4 regions of the Paenibacillus sp. J22P51 genome follow, and region 2 is predicted to be linked to each of the others. Evidence: riboswitches for the same ligand, from Rfam matches in the RefSeq annotation. Region 2 holds a riboswitch; each other region holds the start of a gene.

Region 1 (4,951 bases), on a different contig from region 2:
AGGCAGCACGAACGGTTGAGAGGCTCGGCGAATGCGCAGCGCGAACAGGGCAAGCGCAATCAATCCCACGAGGAGGGCAACGACACTCTTCGAAGTTAGGAAGAGCAGCAACCCCGTCGTCCCAATCCCTAGAAGCAGCGCACCGATGAAATCGAACGAGCCGCTTTCTGCTTTTTCTTTTGGGAGTAAGATAAGAAATATAGGGATAAGCAGAAGCGTAACACCGGTAATGACGAACAGGAAGTGCCATCCCAAATACTGAACGATGGATCCGCCTGCGACGGGACCGAGTCCTAAGCCAAGTGAAGCAGCGGAAAGGATGAGCGACATGGCTCTGCCTCTACGAGACAAAGGAATGTAGCGGGTTACGAGAACGATACCAAGCGATGGAATCGCGCCTGCGCCAGATGCTTGAATCAGCCTTGTAAGCAGCAATAGCTCGAAGCTGTTCGTGAACAGCCCAAGGATGGATGCGCCGCCGAGCGAAAGCAGGGCAATGACGTAGAGCCTGCGAATGGGCACAAAGTCGGACAAGCGGCTGTAGGTGATCGAAGCGATAGCGAAAACGATCGAATACCCCGTGACAATCCATGATGCCGTTGAGGGGCTAAGTTCGAATTGTACGGAAATTTTGGGCAAAGCCAGATTGAACATCATCGTGTTCATGATCACCAGTACAATGGTAAAACAGAGCAACCAGGAGACAGGAGTTTCTCGTAAGCGGCTAGGTAACTCTGATTGAGCGTGCGTAGTTCCTTTATTAGAAGTGATTGCGTTGTTTGACATTTTCACCATCCGATCTAAAACTATAATACATTTTGTTACAGTTTAGCATGGTGGTTACGGTGTGTCAATGAATTGGCCATGGTTAAAATTAGTTGATGATTGAATATTTATTCGTTAAAATGTATTATTATTCATAAAATGCAGGGGGGTAATCTAGTGGAACATACGATAAGAAAGGCAGAAATGAAAGATTTGGAGGCATTAAAAGAGCTGATGGTTGGCTATATTGTAGGCTTTTATAAGAAGCCGCGGCCCGAGTCCGCTGATATCCATCGTCTGATCAGTACCTTACTTCAGGAACAAGGCGGTATTCAGTTTGTTGCCGTAAAAGAAGGCGAGCTCGTTGGCTTTGCGACTCTGTATTTTGCATGGAGTACGATGAAGGCTAGTCCCATTACGATCATGAACGACCTGTTCCTTCTCGAACCATTTCGGGGAACTACTGTGGAAGAAGACTTGTTCCGGGAATGCCAAAGCTACTCCAAGGAAAACGGCTATGCCTACATGTCTTGGATCACCGCACCGGACAATCATCGTGCACAACAGTTTTTTGATAAAAGGGGTGGAACTCGCGTGGATTGGGTGAATTACACCATGAACTGGAGTATTTCCAACTAATTACTTCGTTTTAACCTGGTATGTTCGTTCTAGCACGCCACTTTTCACAAAATACCTCGAGTCCCTACGAAAATGGAAGATAATCAACGAATCAGGTAATTGTAAGCGAATTATTGGGGGAATCACGAGGTGGAAGAGAGCTTTTTACGTTTATTCCCACCTTTACTATGTTGGTAGAAGAGAGTAGTATTCAACACGTACATGAACAGTTGAATATTTCGCTTAATTTTCTTTTAAGAAAAGCGGGGGAACCACGAGTAACATGGGGTGAATAATGGTACTGATATGATGTACCTTTTAGGGCAGATTTCTCGCGGCCCGAACCCGGCAGCTAACCTCGTAAGCGATCGTGAGAAAGGAGAACATGTGTTTAAAACACAAGGTCGATCCTTGTGTTTTTTTGCGTCCATTTTACAAATGAGATCTATGAGATTAGCTTTAATTGGAGGAACGACCACGAAATGACAAGTGATTCATTGAAGAAAATTGTGTTTGGTAAGCCGCTAAAGTCGAGTGAGATTGAGTCGGAGAAAATGCCTGTCTGGAAAGCGCTCCCCATCCTGTCTTCTGATGCCTTATCTTCTGTATCGTATGGGACGGAGCAAATTCTGTTAGAACTCGCAACAGTGGGGATTGCTGCATTTGCATTCTCCTTGCCGATTGCGATTTCGATCATCGCATTGATTTTATTGCTCGTGTTGAGCTATAGGCAAGTGATTGAGGCCTACCCTATGGGTGGCGGCGCTTATATGGTTACCAAAGAAAATTTAGGAATGGTATGGGGACGACTAACAGGTGTCTCACTGCTGATCGATTATACCTTGACCGTGGCCGTTTCGATCTCGGCAGGTGTGCAGGCGATTACTTCGGCTTTTCCTTCTGCAGTACCGTATATTGTTCCGCTTACCATCTTTCTGGTTTGGATTATGGTCTGGATTAATTTGCGAGGCACTTCCGAATCAGGCACAGTTTTTGCGATTCCGACGTACTTTTTCATCCTTTGTATTCTATTGTTAGTGGGTAAAGGTATCTTCGATTTAATGACGGGCTCACTCAATACGCATGCCATTGATTTCACACCAAGCGCAGCGACGAACTCATTAACCTTATTCGTACTTCTTAAGGCATTCTCGTCTGGTTGTTCAGCTGTAACGGGAATCGAAGCGATTTCCGATGCCGTTCCGCATTTCCGAACGCCATCAGTCAAAAATGCCAAACGTACGCTCCTCTCCTTAGGCGGCCTGTTGGCGATCGTCTTCGGCGGTGTAACGCTGATCGCCTTAGGGTATGGGATTGCCCCAGATCATAATGGGCACACTTCGGTTCTGTCGATGGTGACGGAGCAAGCTTTTGGCCGTGGCGTTATGTACTATGCGACCCAAATCGCTACAATGCTAATTCTAGTGCTGGCGGCCAATACGAGCTTTAATGGCTTCCCCATCTTGGCGTCGATCATGGCCCAAGACAAGAACTTCCCGCGCATGTTCTCATTCCGTGGGGATCGACTTTCGTATCATTATGGCATCATCACGCTTGGCGTGCTGGCAAGTTTTCTACTGGTTGGCTTTAAGGGTAAGACCGATGCACTTATTCCGCTTTATGCGATCGGCGTATTTTTATCTTTTACACTAGCTCAGGCGGGTTTGGTGCGTAAATGGTTAAAGGAGCGCGTATCCGGCTGGATCGGCAAATTAATCATTAACGGCCTTGGCGGCATCGTCTCCTTTGCAGTTCTTATCATTTTCTCTGTGACTAAATTTAGCGAGGGTGCTTGGATCGTCATTATCGTGACACCGATTCTACTCTGGTTAATTACGAAGATCAGTCACCATTACGATGACGTAGCCAACCAGCTGCGCATTGATATCACACAAGACCGCGTTTGTACCAAAGAACCCGTCATTATCGTACCCGTGGCTGGGATTCACCGTGCTGTAGAGCAATCGCTGAACTATGCGAAGTCACTCTCGCCTAACGTTATCGCCTTCTATGTCTCCTTCTCGGATGAAGATGAGGAATCGATGCAGGAGAAGTGGCAGATCTGGGATCCAGGTGTTCGACTGGTTGTGTTCAAATCACGGTATAGAACGATCCTGAAGCCGCTAGCTGAATTCATTGACCGAATCGACACGCACGTATCAGAGAAGCAGTCTATCATGGTTATTCTCCCTCAATTCATGCCGAAAAAATGGTGGCACCGTCTGCTCCATAATCAGTCCGCTGCGCGTATCCGCTCGAAGCTTCAAGCCGATAAGGATATCGTTGTTGCGACAGTGCCGTATCATTTACACCAATAGACGTGTACGTGTACAATAATAGGGAGAACATGTAGACGAGGTGACCTTATTATGGTGAAAAAGAAAGCTAAAATGACGCCAGCTGCGGCTAGCGTGCAAGATAAACCAGCAACCCTGAAGGATCTGCTGCGTCCGGAAATTTTGGAAGGACTCAAAGCCCAGGCTGACGCGATGAAAGCGGAAGAGCAAGCAAAGAAGGACGCAGAGAGGGCCAGGGTAGAGGCGGCTCGCAAGGCGGAAGAGAAGCGCCTTGAAAATGATTTTGCTTATCAGCTGGAGAAAAGTAAATTGGATTGGCGGAAACACAAATGAGGGGGCGCACGATGTGCCTCCTTTTATTTTTAAGTGCGATGATAGCGCTTGCAGGGTGTGTGGGATCGGCTGCCTTAACAACGCCACTGCCTGATTCTGCTCAAGTAGTTATGGCAACACCAACACCGACACCGACACCGACGCCAACCGGCTCGGCGTCTACAGCCTCATCAGACTTGGTAGATCCCACGTCCGTCCCGGCATTTGCATCGCTGGAAAAGAATCTGATCGACCGCTACGCAGCAAGCATTCCAACCAAATGGGGGGAGAATGTCCCTGGTGTGCAAACGCATTTGGTAACGGAGGAACGAGTCATAGCCTTGACCTTCGATGCTTGCGGGGGAACAGAAGGCAGCGGTTACGATGAGAAACTGATCGACTATTTGATCAAGGAAAATATCCCGGCGACGCTATTTATCAATGCGAGATGGATCGCCGCCCAACCGGGTATTTTTGCAGCGTTGGCGGCAAATCCGTTGTTTGAGATCGAAAATCACGGAACTGAGCACAGGCCCTTATCCGTGAGCGGCAAGCCGGCCTATGGCATCGCAGGAACGAAGAACGTCATGGATGTCATTCATGAAGTGAAGGACAATGCGGATCAGATTGAGAAGCTGACGGGGAGACGGCCCTTATTTTTCCGTTCGGGTACTGCCTTTTACGATGATGTTGCAGCGTCTGTCGTTCATGATCTAGGCTTGAAAATTGCAGGGTACAACGTGCTCGGCGATGCAGGCGCAACCTACAACACAGAGCAGGTGTACAGAGCACTAATCAAGGCGCAAAGCGGCGCTATCGTACTCGCCCATATGAACCATCCAGAGAAAGATACAGCCGAGGGATTTATCAAAGCGATACCAGAGCTGCGAAAAGCAGGTTTTCGATTTGTGCAGCTCGCTTCTATAGATACTAAAGGACTCTAATAGAGTTCCGGTGGA
Region 2 (4,951 bases):
TTGGGACGTGGAGACACGTCTGGGGCTTCCGTTTTTTTAGTGGAAACTATTTTAGTTTGAGTTTCATAGTTATTTTCTTCGCCTCTTCAGTGGTCAGTGATATCGTGTAACTTCCTTTAACCCCGTCAAATTCGATGAGACCACTACTTGTGGGAGAAATGACTTTCTCCCATACAACGATATTTGATTTTATCACTTGAAGGGTCAACGTCCCTGATTCAACTGAGGATTCATACGGAATACTGATTCTTCCTGGGGTTTTCAGATCAAAATCTTCAATCTTATACGTACCTTTCAAAGAGCCAATACTGAGTTTGATGTTTCCATTCACGTTCGTTTTACTGGTAAACATCGATATATTATGGTTAGTGACCACCATATCTCCTCCGAAAGCTACAATAAGCTTTATCGCCGTCACAGCAATTAGGAAGATTGCAAAACTGAGAATGAAAAGCTTTAGTCGCTTCTTAGTCAAATGGTTGAACCCCTCTATTTTTAAAAGTACTTATGTTCTTTTCAATCATAATTCGACCGCTTTTCCAATGGGTATGCTGATCTAAGGGAACTAGGAGACACTATTCATGGCGAATCTTGCTAAATTGTCATCGAACGGAACTACAGGGTCTTATTTGTTCAAAAATCGTAAAAAATCACGAAATTCGTATAAATAGCGTCTCTTAGTTCCGCTAATCTCCGAAAATACCTGATTTTTTTAAAATAGCGCCCCTAGGTTCCCTTAGCCTACTCTATAGATAATGAATTTGAGAAACCAAATCGTCTATCGTTCCGATGATTTTATGCACCTCTGGCAACTGGTAAAACGTGCATGTTTTTTCAATTTCATTCATCTCATCGTCAGCAGCATACAAAAATATTGTCTTCCTAGCACCTAAAGCAAGTCCCATTTCTACGTGGCTTCCCTTGCCTGCCGGTAGCATGATGATGAATATGTCTGCATTCAACACAGCTTCTTTCTCTATTTGACCGATCTCCGCGAGCACTTGAAGAGTAGCATTACCTGTATGAACCGTCCAGTCGAAGGTTTGTATGCATCCCCGTGACTTCAACCGTTGTGCGACTTTTCGTACATTGTCGACGTTCTTGAAACTAGATGCGATGTAGAATTTCACTTGGATACCTCCAATCTAGTTAATCCAATCGACTCTCGTCAAAAGGATCTTCAAGCGTAGGGATTACAGAAGACAAATAGACGTCTTTCTCCTTAGTTAAATTTCCGCGTATTAATTTCCATACTACGAAGCAATTGGAATTGTCGTGCTGCTCACTAAAGTCTTCATCATCTTGAATATAAAGTAGTCCATAGGAGCCCGGCATTATCTCACCAATTTGTTGAAATAACTCAATCACATAATCACTGCGATGATTGTGCATCCCGGAAATAAGAACAGAGTCATGCCCATTACGTTGTTTAAGCGTGACTAGCTTTTCCACATCAAGTTCAGAAATTAAGCTTTTCAACTCAGCGATCCTAAGATCTTGCAGTCTGGAATCGGTATCATGTGTGTGATACCTTAAAACAGCCCAACCATTAAACTGGAACATAGCTAGCTCCTTATCCTAACCTTTTTCAGCTAAAATCTTTAACTGTTCGTTCCGATATGTCAAAAATCTCATCATATATTTCTTTAAGACAACTCTCTCAACTACCCATCCGAGCCAGCCCAATGGAGCTTCGAAATATAAGGTATCCTTCATTAAGGTTCGATTACCTAAATCAATAAATTCATGTTCGTGTCTCATACTTTTGAAAGTACCCTGCAGCATTTCATCAACAAAGCGATAGGGTCGAACGTAATTTGAAATGAGTGAAGTATGTCTTTGCCTAATGAAAAAGTGCCGCGCCTCAAAAGTGACCGTTTCCCCGCCGCTTATCATGCCTGTTGTTGTTCCAGCAATCGCTCGTTCCTTGGTGTGAGGCCAGACAGTCTGCGTATGTATATCAATATTACTTGCCATGTCAAAACAAACATCAATCGCTGCTTCAATTTCAATTTCTGTGAATACCTTTATCACTGGTTGCACCTCTTGATTCATTTGATTACATATTTGATAGTAAGAGTGAAAAGCAAAGAATAACCAGAAAACCATACGTTTCTTACGGTAAGGTTAAGTCATTGAGCGCGTTTTCTCCACTCTTCCAAGGTTAAATTATAACCCGTAATTACATCCACAATAAGAATCTCTTTCATATCCTCACTGACATAAAACGTTTGCCACCTAACAACATGATCACTGAAACTCTCTCCTATGTATAAATCGTAATACTTTCCTGTTCTTTCTGGGATATTTATTAAACCATCACTTAAAAATATGACTTTTGATATATTGGCTTCTTCTATCATTTGTTTGTATTTCTTTATTTCATCTACATTCTGTACGAGAAAGTCCATAATTTCTTCAACTGACTTCGGTTTCACATTGGTTACATTTTGTGGTGAAGCGCTAGGCAAAATGGGTGTTACAATAGCCGAACTTGCAGTTGGTAGCAATTCAGCTGGAACGACGGACGATTCACATGCTGTTAATCCCATTATGACAACGATTGATATTGAATGTAGAAATGATTTAGGCATAGCAAAAACTCCAATCCCGCAGATAAAACCCAATTCGACAAGAATAACTAATCTCCTTTGACTTTGTTATAAATAAAAAACAGCCTCCCAATGGAAGGCTGCCGCGATTTATTGCTGTATTTAATATTGCAATACTCATTACTCATTAGTTACTAATGAACTCCTGAACCCACTCACCGTTATAATAGGCAACACCGATTTGAGTGAAGTTGGGGCTTAGAATATTTTGACGATGACCTGCACTGTTCATCCATGCTGTCATGACGGCTTGTGGCGTTTGTTGACCTTTAGCGATGTTTTCACCCGCATAGGAATAGCTAATGCCGTAGGAGCGCATCATATCAAAAGGAGAGCCGTAGGTTGGTGATGTGTGATCGAAATACCCGTTATTGTACATATCTTTCGCTTTATCCAATGCCATCGCGGTTAATGCGCTGTTACTGGCCAAAGGCTTCAGTCCAGCCTTAGTACGCTCCTGGTTAACAAGGTTAACCACTTGGCTTGCAAAAGTAGATTGCGAAGGCGCAGTCGTAACCGGTGGTTTGACAGGTGCAGTTGTACTTGTGCTTCCAGGAATATTGAGCTTCATCCCCGACCAAATAACGTTGGGATTGGCAACTTGAGGATTTGCCTTAATAAGTGAAGATAGGCTAACGCCGTACTTCTTGGAGATTAACCACATGGTATCGTTGCCCGCTACCGTATGAGTTCCCGTTGCAGCAAATGCCGCATTCGCTCCCATAAGGACGGTCAAACCTAGTGCACCAGTAACTACAAGCTTTTTGTAACGTTTCAAAATAAACCTCTCCTTTTTGCGGCCTGCGAGGTTAGCTGTCGGATTCGGATCAAAGAGTAATCACCCGGCCGCGAGATTGCGGCTTCACCCCAAAGATTGGGTCCCCCGTGCTTCATAAAAGCTTCGGCCTTCTAAGTTTTTGATCCAAAATGGATCTTAAAGATTGTATCATGTGAAATCAATGAATACATGACTCAAAATTTTCCATTTAGATCCCGTTAACTCCTATTCACCATAATCTACTCGTATTTAGCCCCAGCTGTTGAACCGTCCGGATAGATAAAATAAGTATAGATTTGTCTATCTTTCCCTTGTGAATACCAAAGTTCAACTTTCTCAACTTTCCCTTCATCTGACCATGTTAAGACTATCTGTCCACCTAATTCCCCTTGCTCAATCCCTTTAAGATCGATATTTAGCCCTAAGTACTGATAGTCTGCGGAAGGTAAAATATCATAACGCCATACAGCTTGCTGCTTATCATCATTTGTTCGTTCAGCCGCAGGATTACCAAGAAGTTCTCTTACGTATTTTTGATCATTCCCAACGTTCAATCGATATTGGATTTGCCATACCTTTTTAGCCGTTTCGTCTGCAAAGCTTGCTGGTTCATTCATCAATGAAATAACATGATCACGTGAATTGTATGAAACGCCTAATCCTAACCCCTCGCCGATAAAACGAATAGGTACGTATTCCACAGGTCAACCCAAGCAAAAACTTTTTCATTTTATCTCTCTCCTCGAATTAATCTCACTATCCCCCACTACCCGCTGCCACAAAGCTAAAAGTCTCCCCAATCGCAACATCCTTACAACCATCCAGCTTATATGAAACACCTCGTTCTACTTTCTCAGAAACAATACGTGTACATTCCGTCTTCAGTCGTTGTTTGCTGCCATGTTTGTCCTCTGAATTATCATAAGTATAAGAAATCTTATCTTTTTTAAAAGCAAAATCATAATAAATCGGATCCCCCTCAATGGTCATTTGCATGATCCGAATCTGACTCTCAACGTGCCCTTCAACGTTTTTCAAAAATTGATTGAAACGATCAAGATTAATGATTCTGCCATGAATATTAATGACGTCTCCTTTTGCGGTCCCTTTGTCTATATCGTACCTCGAATCCGAGCATGAACTAAGCAACAAACAACTCAATACGAACAACATTCGACCGTACCTTATTTTCATTTCTGTTCCCCCTAACCGTTCCATCTACTGATTTGACGCAAACGCTACTGGAAATGTTTTGAAACAAAAAAATAAGCTTGAAATCTCAAGCTTGTCATCAAGCCAATACCTCATTTACCATGCCTGAATTAAAACCATGGTATACTAGTGCTAAATAATCACGTTCTTTCGCAGTACGTTTACAAGGAGTGGTGTCATATGTTGAAAAAAGAAATAAGCATTGCGTTAGGTACGCACAATCAAGCCAAACGAGCTGCCGTGGTCTTGGCTTCTGGTATTGAACCGATCTGTCACTCCGTCCCTTCCGGTGTGTCCGATCAGCCTATGACAGAAGACGAAACCGTCCTCGGTGCCATCAATCGGGCGA
Region 3 (4,951 bases), on a different contig from region 2:
TTTTTACAAGGCTTCCACGAACGGTTGGGCAGCGGTGCGCAGGTTTTTATCGCGGATAACGTGTATGTACCTGGAAGAGGCGGCGAGCTAATCACCCATGCGGATAGTGAAGACACCTACAAAAGACGCGAGCTAGCCGACGGCTCCAAGCATGAAATTCTCAAGAACTATTTTACCTATGAAGAGCTGAATGAGATCTTTCGGCCGCTATCGCAACATTTGCGGATATTCGTGGGGGGCAGCTTCTGGTACGTGAGCTATACAATCAAATAATCCATACCAACCTTCACCCTTCCGTAGGAGGCATTTACCATGAGTGTAACGTTCCATACGACCATTATGAAAGCCCACAATAAGAATGCTACCGGGATCTCCATCCCCGAAGAGGTTATGACCACGTTAGCAGGAGGAAAAAAGCCAAGCGTTTCCGTCACCCTTAACGGTTACACGTATCGGACAACAATCGCTGTGATGGGAGGGGAATATCTGATCCCGCTTAGCGAAGCCCATAGACAAGCCTCCGGCTTGAAGGCCGATGACCCTGTTGAGGTCACATTGGCGCTGGATCTTGCACCTCGGACGATGGAGGTCCCAGCCGATCTTCAATCCGCTTTGTCCGAAGTAGAAGGTGCAGCCCAGCGATTTGAAGCACTCGCTTTCTCCAAGCGCAAAGAATTCGTCCGACAGGTCGAGGACGCGAAAACACAAGAGACGCGCCTCCGCCGGATTGCCAATGTTGTCACGCGGATGAGTGGGGTCTAATAGTCGACACGCTCTAGTGCCCGGATGTGAATTTCAGTCCAAGCACACCGACCAAAATCAAGACCATAAACAGGATACGCAGTAAGCTGATCGGCTCGTTGAGGAAAAGTGTGCCAATGATAATCGCACCGACGGCGCCGATTCCTGTCCAAGCGGCATAAGCCGTTCCGATGGGCAAGGTTTTCGTGGCCGAGGCTAAGAAATAAAAGCTAACGATCATCCCGAGAATTGTGATAACAGTGGGAACGAGCCGTGTAAATCCGTTGGAAAATTTCAGCGAGATGGCCCATGCCACCTCAAACACACCTGCAATGACTAAATATAACCATGCCATAATGAACACTCCTTCATGTAGGTATTATGTCGCCAGTCCCATAAAAAAACAAAGAAAAGCCCGGGAATATCGCACTGCTGCGATAGACTCCCGGGCTTTTCTCCCTCCGTGACCACAGCGTATCCGCTGTGTGTTTTCCCTTGGACCAGCCGGTGTTTGCGCACCGCGGAACCCTAGAAAACGACATGCCGTTATTATAGGCTGGCTAACATATTATGTCAAGTTACACATTTTGTATAATTGCTCTTTACCTTACTCCTCCAAAGCAATCCCGTTCAACGCGACATGCGCACGGAACATATCCATTCCGTCCGGCTGTTCCTGCTCGGATACCCACGTAGCTTGATCCCAAATCTTCGACAGCTTGAGCGCGCGGCTGCAATGCACGAAGCATTCTTGTACTTCGACGCCGACAGCGGCGATCGGTGACTTCCCGTTCAGCTGCATAGTCGACAGCAGTTCCTCGTCCTTCGTCAGCCAAGCGCGACCATTGACGCGGAGTACCATCTCAACACCTGGAATGATGAACAGGAGGCCGACTTCCGGGTTGGTTAGCAGATTTTGCATCGAGTCTAGTCGGCGATTGCCAAGTCTTTCTGGGAAGATAAAGCGGCGTTCATCCAAAACCCGTACGAATCCTGCAGCATCCCCGCGGGGGGACACATCGCTCGAGCCATTCGCATTCGACGTAGAGAAGAAGAATAAAGGCGATTTTGCGATGAATGCACGTGCGTGCTCGTCGATTTGATTGATAACCTTATGTTGAACCGCAGGATGCGGCTCCCCAATATCTGCTCTAATCTCGTCGATGGATCGTATAATACCGGGAAATGGGGGTGTTGTATTATTTTGTGTGGTGTCCATACCAGCCAATCCTTCCTCAAAGCCCAGGGCTATTACTAATCTTTGTGTACTCAACTTGTTTACTTTCTAGTATACGCCGATACACCCGTTCAAATGAATGAAGCCCTGCAAGCCGCTCTTACGAGCTAAGCTTGCAGGGCTTCAATCTGTGCCGAGAACATTACTTGGATTCAGCAGTTAGTTGATTGTAGATATCATCCCACAGAACTCGTCTGGCGGATACATATCGCTTCGCATAATAGGATTCGCTCAACTTATTCTTAACAACACCTTGATTCGTAGCGGAGTGAACGAATTCACCGTCTCCGAGGTACATCCCTACATGAGAGATACCGCTGCCATCCGTGTTGAAAAATACAAGATCGCCCTTACGAAGATCCTTTTTGTCAACCCAGTAGCCTTCGCCGTTTTGTGATTTGGAGCTGTGTGGAATATCGATGCCGAACTCGCCGAACAAGTAGGACGTGAAACCAGAGCAATCGAATCCTTTGGTTGTCGTTCCTGCCCATCTGTAAGGAGTTCCTACAAGCTCGTCTACCGCTTTATCCATATCGGATGCTGCGAAAACGCTTCCTACACTAACACTCAAAAACAAAACAAGACTAAATACAAGACCAACAACTTTCTTCAACTGCTTGTCTCCTTCCGGTGCCTACGAGGTTAGCTGGAGGGTTCGGTTGAAGGTTCCCTATGATCCCTGTCTTGCAAGATCAATTCACCCGGAGTGGTTCCCCCGTTTCCCCATAAACTGAGGAATTCGGCATGAAATATTTGGTTTTTGATGCTAGTCCTTTTTATTCGTCATAAAAAATGAAATTCCTCTTTTATGTTTGAAAAATAGGCTGAAAATAAGTGAAATAGTTCGGAAAAAAGACAAAAAAAAGCCCCTTTCTCAATGAGAAGGGGAGAATGTTTGCCTATTCGCTGTTTTGCTGGATATTAATTGGATATTTTGGCAGAAAGAAGCTGATATTGGGAGGAAATACCCCAGATTTGGATGAAAATGTGGAAGAGGGGGTACAGCTGGTAAATGATTAGCGCTGCTAGACCTGCCCACAGGTAGGTGGCGGTGACCGTGACCCCTGCCAATAGTCCTGAAAAGAGTAAAAGGGTAATGGCAAGTCCGACAATCGGCAGCGAATGTCGAAAGAAAGAGATGACAGTCGATGTGATACCTAACTTGGCTGCGATCGCGAATTGGACATACATAAACAGAAGCTGAAGGAGAAATCCGTAGACCAGTAAGCTGAGAATCCAGGGCAGAAGCTTGAGAACAACCTGCTCGTAGGAAGTGCTATGCCCTAGAATATAAGTGGCTTTGGGGAATATCCAGATGAGTGGAAGCAGGGTAAGTGCGATCCGGATAAGATACACAAGCAGGAAAGGGAGCAAGAGCTGCTTCATCCCGCGAAAGAAACGGTAACCAGCATTCTGGTGAACGTGTGTTAGTGAATAGAAAACACCACCATTTAAGAGGGGGGTTAGCAGCATGCGGGCACACAAGAGAGCAGCGAACCACCATAGATAAGAATAACTAAGATCTGTTTTGAGTAACTGAAACTGGCCTTCAGCTAGAAAGATCTGCAATGCCTGTTTGGGCTGCTCAGCGCCAGGGAAACGATGCATGAGGGGGATGAGTATTCCCTGCACAAGCTTATACAGGAGAATACCCCAACCCATTTGATATAGGAATAAAATAATGGTGGCAAAAGGCTGCGCCATAGCTGCCCTGAAGCCGGATTTGATATAGGTGGCCAACGAGGGTCCCTCCTCAGAGTTTGTCATAAGAAGTAAGCCAAGTCCTTACCAGGCTACTGAGCCGAATATGGCTTGCAGGAGTTGAATAATGCCGAGATTCCACCGAATTTGCCACTTAGTATTTAAATGTGTTTGATAGAAGTTGTTGATGTGCTTATTTTCGAGTATGAGCGTGTACTTAGGATCGATTCGCACCCAGTCTACAGGGGATGTATGCGTTAATTTGAATTCGATGCTGCCTTCCTTGCCATCCCATGTTTTATCAAGCGTTGTGCCATCTGCAAAATGGAACAGAATCGGCACCTCCGGCGAGTTGCCGCCATGCTTAACAATGCGAACCGTGCTTTCGTAAGTCTCGGATCCCTTACTGCCCTGAGGCCGAACGTTGACACTCGCGACGGAATAATCCATCATCATCTCGCCGTACACATACTGATTGAAGAAATCATCCCATTTCGTTTTGCTGACATCCTCCACAACCTGTTGGAAATCCTTCGTCGAGGGATGCTTGAATTGCCATCTTTGGAAATAGGTTTTCATAATTTTATCCATGACTTTGGTGCCGACCTGCTGCTCAATCGCTTTCAGTACGAGCTTGCCGCGTGTGTACACATTTTCCGCATATTGATCATGGCCTGTGTAGGCCCATGCGTCCTTCTGCAGCCCATTTGGTGAGGTGACGTAGCTGGATTCGACAGGCAAATTAGGCGCATCGCCATATTCAGCTTCCATGACTTTATCTTCTGCATAAGAGGTGAAGCCTTCATCGAGCCAAGCTTCCTCAAATTCATTGCTGGCGACAAGCCCGTAGAAGAATTGGTGACCGATCTCATGGACGACGACACGTTCCAGTTCTAAGTCTGGATCTTTGTCGTTGGCGCCCCAAGCGGTGACCAAGGTCGGATATTCCATGCCGCCGGCGCCATTCCCGCCAGGTGGTGGTACAACGATGGAAAGCGTTGAGTACGGATACGTTCCGTACCACTGGCTATAGCGCGATAGCGCTTTTTTGGCAGCATACATGTAACGATCCTTTAAATCTTGATGATTGGGATCGAGATAAAGCTTGATTTTGACCCCAGGAACTTGTGGGGCGGAGAAGGGCTCTTCCACATAGACGAAATGAGGAGACGCCGACCAAGCGAAATCATGGACATCTTCGGCATAGAATTGGTACGTCTTCATACCATTGTCCGTCACAGCAGGCTTTACAGGAAAGCCAGTGGCCGCCAC
Region 4 (4,951 bases), on a different contig from region 2:
AAGCATTGCAGCATGTATCGTTGCCATTAAAAAGAAGTATAGGACTAGGATCCCAAAATAGCCGCTAGCCTTCGATAAATCTAACGCACCTGCTCCCATAATTACTTGGAGGGATTTCGGCATTTCCGCCATAAGATCATTAATCTGTCCGTTAGCTGCCGTTGCTTGATACTTGTTCATGCCACTTGCTATTAGAAAAATGAGCCCTAGACTCCAAAAAATCATCGATTTCCGAAACGTTTTCATTTCTCTCCAAAAAATATTCAATGGCTGTTCCCTCCTCTCACCCGCGTTTATACGGCATGAACATCCTTTTTCGTATAGATGAAGTAGCAGGCCGCAATCGAAACGACGATAATCGCGATGGCTGCAATTACATAAGGTGCTTCATAGCTGGCATGCTCAAGCATGTATTTCCCATTAAAATATTTAAATGGCGAGAAATAGCGCTTCGCCCCCTCACCATCTACGGCAACGACCATTCCGATAACAAAAAAGGCAAACACCGTACCGAGACTGACGGATAAGACGGCTTTAATTTTAGAAAAAACGACTGAAATGATGAATCCTATGGCTAGAAACATGAACTGGATAAATAGTAACGTGAGTGAAATCAAGAGAAATATGTTCACATCGAAATCAACCGTTTTTACTTGAAGCGCCATCATATAGGCTGCACCTATATAGATAACACACGTGATCACTAAAGAAGCAACTGCCGCTAATAGCTTGGAAGTCAAAATTTTAGTACGCGTTACGGGCTTCGTAAGAAGAAAGTCTGCTGTTTTCTCACGAACTTCCTTGGAGACTATAGACGTTCCCAGAACCATGGCTTGAATGGCTCCGCAAAGCGTAATGTACATAAAGATGTACATATAGAAACCTAACAGGGTTCCAAAGGTCTCGATTTCAATACCAAGTGCTTTCCTGACTCCTTCTGGATACCCTTCTAATATCGAAGAAAATTCAGCGAAATCCTTAGAGACAGACGGAAAAAGGGATAGGAATAAGACGATGACAGCAATTAAGGAACACGTCCACGTGATCGTGGATTTCCGATAAGCTCTCAATTCATGAAGAAAAATATTCATTCCACTTAAGCCTCCTTCTCATAGTAGTGCATAAAGATCTCCTCTAAATCAGGCTCTTCGATCCAAAGATTATCAATTTCAATTTCAGCAATTTTTCTCATCACTTGATTAATGTTGCCTTTAAATAAGAAGCTAGTTGTCAGGCCTTGGACATCAATGTCATTAACCCCGGTCATCTTGAAGAAATTAGGGTCGAGCGCTTGTGCCGTATCAATTTTAAATCTCTTGAAATTGTTTTCTTTTAACGTGCTGATCTTCTCAACCGTCACAATCCTACCTTCCTTTATTATCGCGACTCGATCACATAGTCGCTGAACTTCACTCAATATATGAGAGGAAAAAAGAATCGTAGCTCCCCTTTTATTCTGTTGTTCGAGTAATTCGAAAAACTTCTGCTGCATGAGCGGATCAAGTCCACTTGTCGGTTCATCAAGGATAATGAGCTTAGGATCGTGCAGCAGCCCTTGAACGATGCCCACTTTCTTTTTGTTTCCCAAAGACAGATCATCGATTTTTTTCGTAACGTCAAGATCCATAATTTCAGCTAGCTCTTTCATTCTTTTTGTGCAATCCTTCTTGTAGAAGCTGGCTGAATACTTTAGTAGGTCGATCACCTTCATGTTGTCATAATAAAAAACTTCTGACGGTAAATAGCCGATTTCTTTCTTAATCTCAGGCGCAAACTGAATGCAGTCTTTCCCGAAAATTTTGGCACTACCGCTTGTTGGAAAAATCAGAGACAGCAGCGTTCGAATCGTTGTTGATTTCCCAGCACCATTCGGTCCAATAAAACCAAATATTTCTCCTTCCTCGATCGAAAAACTAACATCTGTAATGCCTCTTGAATTCCCATAGGTCTTGGTCAATTTATTAATTTCAATGGCATGCATGGTATAGCCCCCTTATGGAATTTATGTAAAATTTCAGGTTGAAGGCAAGCAAAAAGAAGCCCTAAGAGTAGAGAATCTCTACTCTCGGACTTCCAGAATAAGAAGGCGAGGGTGCGGTTCTCTCTCAATGCACTTACGAGGTTAGCTGTCGGATTCGGACTTGAGAGCGTCCTACCTAATGCTTGCGAGCATCAGGATTCACCCCGTGAAGCCATATGTTACTTGGATGGCTCCGGTTGGTTCCCCCGTTTCCCATTGGGAATTAAGTGGTTTCTTTTTGCAAAAAATCAACTTGTCGTAATGAATCTTACGCCGTTCTATATAGAATGTAAAACCTAGATTCGCCTTTAATTTTTGCTTATTTGACTTCAGGAGTCAATGAAAGCGTATTCATTTAATGGTGACGTTGATTATCCCATACTTTGCTACCTATTAATGCTCCTTAGGGAATACGGCTTTGTGAAGTCGCCTGCCTAGGACGATCACATCAATTGGAAACGATGGAATCCATCTGATATACTTACTCCAATAAATGGGTTATATTTTCATTTTGACGGAGGATTCTAATGTCTAATTCAAGTATGTTTACTATGGCCATGTACCGCCCCCAACCGGGTAAAGAAGCCGAGCTAGCCGAGATTGTCAAAGGACACGTCCCGATGCTTCGCGAAGAAGGGCTTATCACGGATTTTCCGCCGGTAACGCTTCAATCTGTAGACGGCACTCTTATTGAAATATTCGAGTGGTTATCCGAGGAGGCCAAGGACAAAGCGCATACATCCCCAAAAGTATGGCCGATTTGGGAAAACATGATGAAAGTTGCCGAGATGGTAAGCCTTTCGTCGCTGCCTGAAGCAGACAGGCCTTTTCCGAATTTCAAAAGAGTCACTCTCTAGCCAAGGAAAATGCTGCATAATCGCATCAATCACGTTGGTATCTCCGTGTACGTGAGTATAATACTGCATAATCGCATCATTCTGGTGGAAGCGTCGAGGAATGTAGATTAGTTAGTAGAAAAAGCCCGGGGATGCTTTCCCCCGGGCTTTCGCTTTGTCTCTGAAAGCAACTATTTATTGTCTGCCTTCGCTTTTTTCACTACTGTTTTGGTTTGGTTTTTGGTTTCTTTGTTTGGCTGATTTTACACTCTTTTTTTGGTTTGTCATATCTTAGCCCACCTATCTCAAGTAATTGGAATACAGAGTCAGCCTATTTTTTTGATGGCTTTGATTAGCTGTTATCAAGATTGATTATTTCATCTAGTTCTGTACTATGTTCGTTTGCGGCTGCACTAATTTCTTGATCAACCTTATTAATTCCTTGAATTTGCTCCGCGGCTTCTGCTTGATTGTTCAATTGCTTAACAATTTGTCCAGTGCCATGAGCTCCTTGCTGTCCTCTATTTGATGTCATCGTAATTATCCTCCTTTTCCAAGATCGACTTCCAGCTATATTATGAGGCTATTTTCCAACCTTATTCACGCCATTAACCAAATGATTAAAAAAGGTTGGAAAATGAACACACTGCCAAGTAAAAAGATCTCCAGTTCTAAATCGGAAACTGGGATAAAATGAAAACCATCGTCTCATACTAACGACGATGGAGGTGAACACGTTGCCCAAAAATGAAGCTGATCCAAAGTATGACCGTGAAGATAACCGAGCAGATAAGAAACACAATCAGCAGAATAATGCCAGTTTCCTCGAAGAAGAGCAAACGCTAACGAGCAGCAATGCCGCTGATTCCGTCCCAAGTTTAAATGGTATTCCCAAAAATCAGATTTGAGTTCTGTGGGGCTGCTCTTCTCTTCACTACTGATGGGAAGAGCAGCCTTTTAAGCGAAAATGAAACAAGCTACACTTCAAACCTAATACTTCCCAGAGTGAATTCGAATGACCGTGCAATCACTCTCTTCATCTCCATCACCAGGGTATTCTGCGCAAAAGGTGGATTAGGACCCGCATCTGCCCAATCTCCAAATCCATGGCTCAGAACATGATGATTTGCTTTACTCGCTAAATAATTAACATAGTGAACCATCGTCTCATAATGCTCATCCAGCAGGCATTTATCCACATACCAATGGTACATATGAAATGCAAGAAGCCAGCAAACTCAAGAGTTTGCTGGCTCTTTTCTAATTTTGTGCAAACAAGGAGAATTACTGCCACTACGATATGGCGATGCGATACTATTAGTCCATTATTGGTACGCCTGCCTTGTATACCCGTTCGACCCCAATCTTGGCGCCTAATCTTCGGAACGTAACCAAATCTGCAGGTGCTCCTACCGCAAGTCCCATCGCTGCAGACAGGCCCATTTGCTCAGCTGGCCGAAGCGATGCCATCTCCCACGCCATTTCAAAATTCGCGAGACCTCGTTCCGTAAGATGGCAAATGGCGTCGGTTAGCAGCGTAACAGAACCGGCAAGCAGCTCTTCATTGTTCTCCATGTGCAGTCTACCGTTCGGCGTGAGAACTACGAAGTCACCGATATGGGCAGCATACCGGCCCGGTGCCATACCTGCAAGCGACACCGCATCACTGACCAGGAATGCACGCTCTTCCTTTACCTTCAAAATTACCTTCAGCACCTGATCCGGCAGATGGAAACCGTCTGCGATAAGCCCACAGCTCAACTCATCCAGCGCCAGTTGCTCCCAGAGATAATTGGGGTGCCTCGGAAGCAGTTTGTGCGCCCCATTGCCTAGGTGTGTTGACATTCGCGCTCCGGCGGCTACCGCTGCTCTGATTTGTTCGGGCTTGGCTGAAGTATGTCCGATAGAGACAACAATTCCTGACGAGACACAACATGAGATGAAACTTTCACTACCTTCCCACTCTGGAGACATCGTTAACAGTCTTATTCGCCCTCCAGATGCTTCTTGCCAGCGCTGCAGCAATTCCCAGTCTGGCGCTACCACGTGTGCAAGAGGGTGTGCGCCCCGTGCGCCGTCCTCGGGCGAAATAAAA

The links. Region 2 has a riboswitch for cyclic di-AMP ahead of AC58QC_RS17505 (CAP domain-containing protein). Riboswitches for the same ligand answer to the same signal wherever they lie in the genome.
Region 1: linked by a shared signal. The riboswitch ahead of AC58QC_RS20705 (APC family permease) and the one ahead of AC58QC_RS17505 (CAP domain-containing protein) in region 2 are both predicted to bind cyclic di-AMP.
Region 3: linked by a shared signal. The riboswitch ahead of AC58QC_RS23865 (C40 family peptidase) and the one ahead of AC58QC_RS17505 (CAP domain-containing protein) in region 2 are both predicted to bind cyclic di-AMP.
Region 4: linked by a shared signal. The riboswitch ahead of AC58QC_RS11880 (ABC transporter ATP-binding protein) and the one ahead of AC58QC_RS17505 (CAP domain-containing protein) in region 2 are both predicted to bind cyclic di-AMP.

Annotation. Positions count from the first base shown of each region.
Region 1 covers NZ_JCAUAZ010000010.1:100,262-105,212, forward strand. Annotated here, with positions in the region: gene AC58QC_RS20695 (MFS transporter) at 1-786, opposite strand, end outside; gene AC58QC_RS20700 (GNAT family N-acetyltransferase) at 970-1,404, shown strand; cyclic di-AMP (ydaO/yuaA leader) riboswitch at 1,614-1,765, shown strand; gene AC58QC_RS20705 (APC family permease) at 1,866-3,701, shown strand; gene AC58QC_RS20710 (YqkE family protein) at 3,753-4,013, shown strand; gene AC58QC_RS20715 (polysaccharide deacetylase family protein) at 4,025-4,936, shown strand.
Region 2 covers NZ_JCAUAZ010000007.1:259,713-264,663, reverse strand. Annotated here, with positions in the region: gene AC58QC_RS17530 (hypothetical protein) at 47-475, opposite strand; gene AC58QC_RS17525 (group-specific protein) at 747-1,130, opposite strand; gene AC58QC_RS17520 (Imm7 family immunity protein) at 1,150-1,563, opposite strand; gene AC58QC_RS17515 (SRPBCC family protein) at 1,579-2,034, opposite strand; gene AC58QC_RS17510 (hypothetical protein) at 2,133-2,594, opposite strand; gene AC58QC_RS17505 (CAP domain-containing protein) at 2,740-3,390, opposite strand; cyclic di-AMP (ydaO/yuaA leader) riboswitch at 3,396-3,529, opposite strand; gene AC58QC_RS17500 (hypothetical protein) at 3,630-4,091, opposite strand; gene AC58QC_RS17495 (DUF4362 domain-containing protein) at 4,147-4,584, opposite strand; gene AC58QC_RS17490 (DUF84 family protein) at 4,783-4,951, shown strand, end outside.
Region 3 covers NZ_JCAUAZ010000014.1:24,948-29,898, reverse strand. Annotated here, with positions in the region: gene AC58QC_RS23885 (methyltransferase domain-containing protein) at 1-273, shown strand, start outside; gene AC58QC_RS23880 (YdeI/OmpD-associated family protein) at 313-762, shown strand; gene AC58QC_RS23875 (DMT family transporter) at 776-1,096, opposite strand; guanidine-I (ykkC/yxkD leader) riboswitch at 1,182-1,284, opposite strand; gene AC58QC_RS23870 (MSMEG_1061 family FMN-dependent PPOX-type flavoprotein) at 1,349-1,960, opposite strand; gene AC58QC_RS23865 (C40 family peptidase) at 2,121-2,591, opposite strand; cyclic di-AMP (ydaO/yuaA leader) riboswitch at 2,595-2,733, opposite strand; gene AC58QC_RS23860 (hypothetical protein) at 2,900-3,718, opposite strand; gene AC58QC_RS23855 (M1 family metallopeptidase) at 3,764-4,951, opposite strand, start outside.
Region 4 covers NZ_JCAUAZ010000004.1:211,282-216,232, reverse strand. Annotated here, with positions in the region: gene AC58QC_RS11890 (ABC transporter permease subunit) at 1-267, opposite strand, end outside; gene AC58QC_RS11885 (ABC transporter permease subunit) at 294-1,091, opposite strand; gene AC58QC_RS11880 (ABC transporter ATP-binding protein) at 1,097-1,981, opposite strand; cyclic di-AMP (ydaO/yuaA leader) riboswitch at 2,096-2,260, opposite strand; gene AC58QC_RS11875 (antibiotic biosynthesis monooxygenase family protein) at 2,548-2,877, shown strand; gene AC58QC_RS11870 (hypothetical protein) at 3,209-3,391, opposite strand; gene AC58QC_RS11865 (hypothetical protein) at 3,594-3,764, shown strand; partial or broken gene AC58QC_RS11860 (alpha-L-rhamnosidase-related protein) at 3,834-4,073, opposite strand; gene AC58QC_RS11855 (N-acetylglucosamine-6-phosphate deacetylase) at 4,174-4,951, opposite strand, start outside.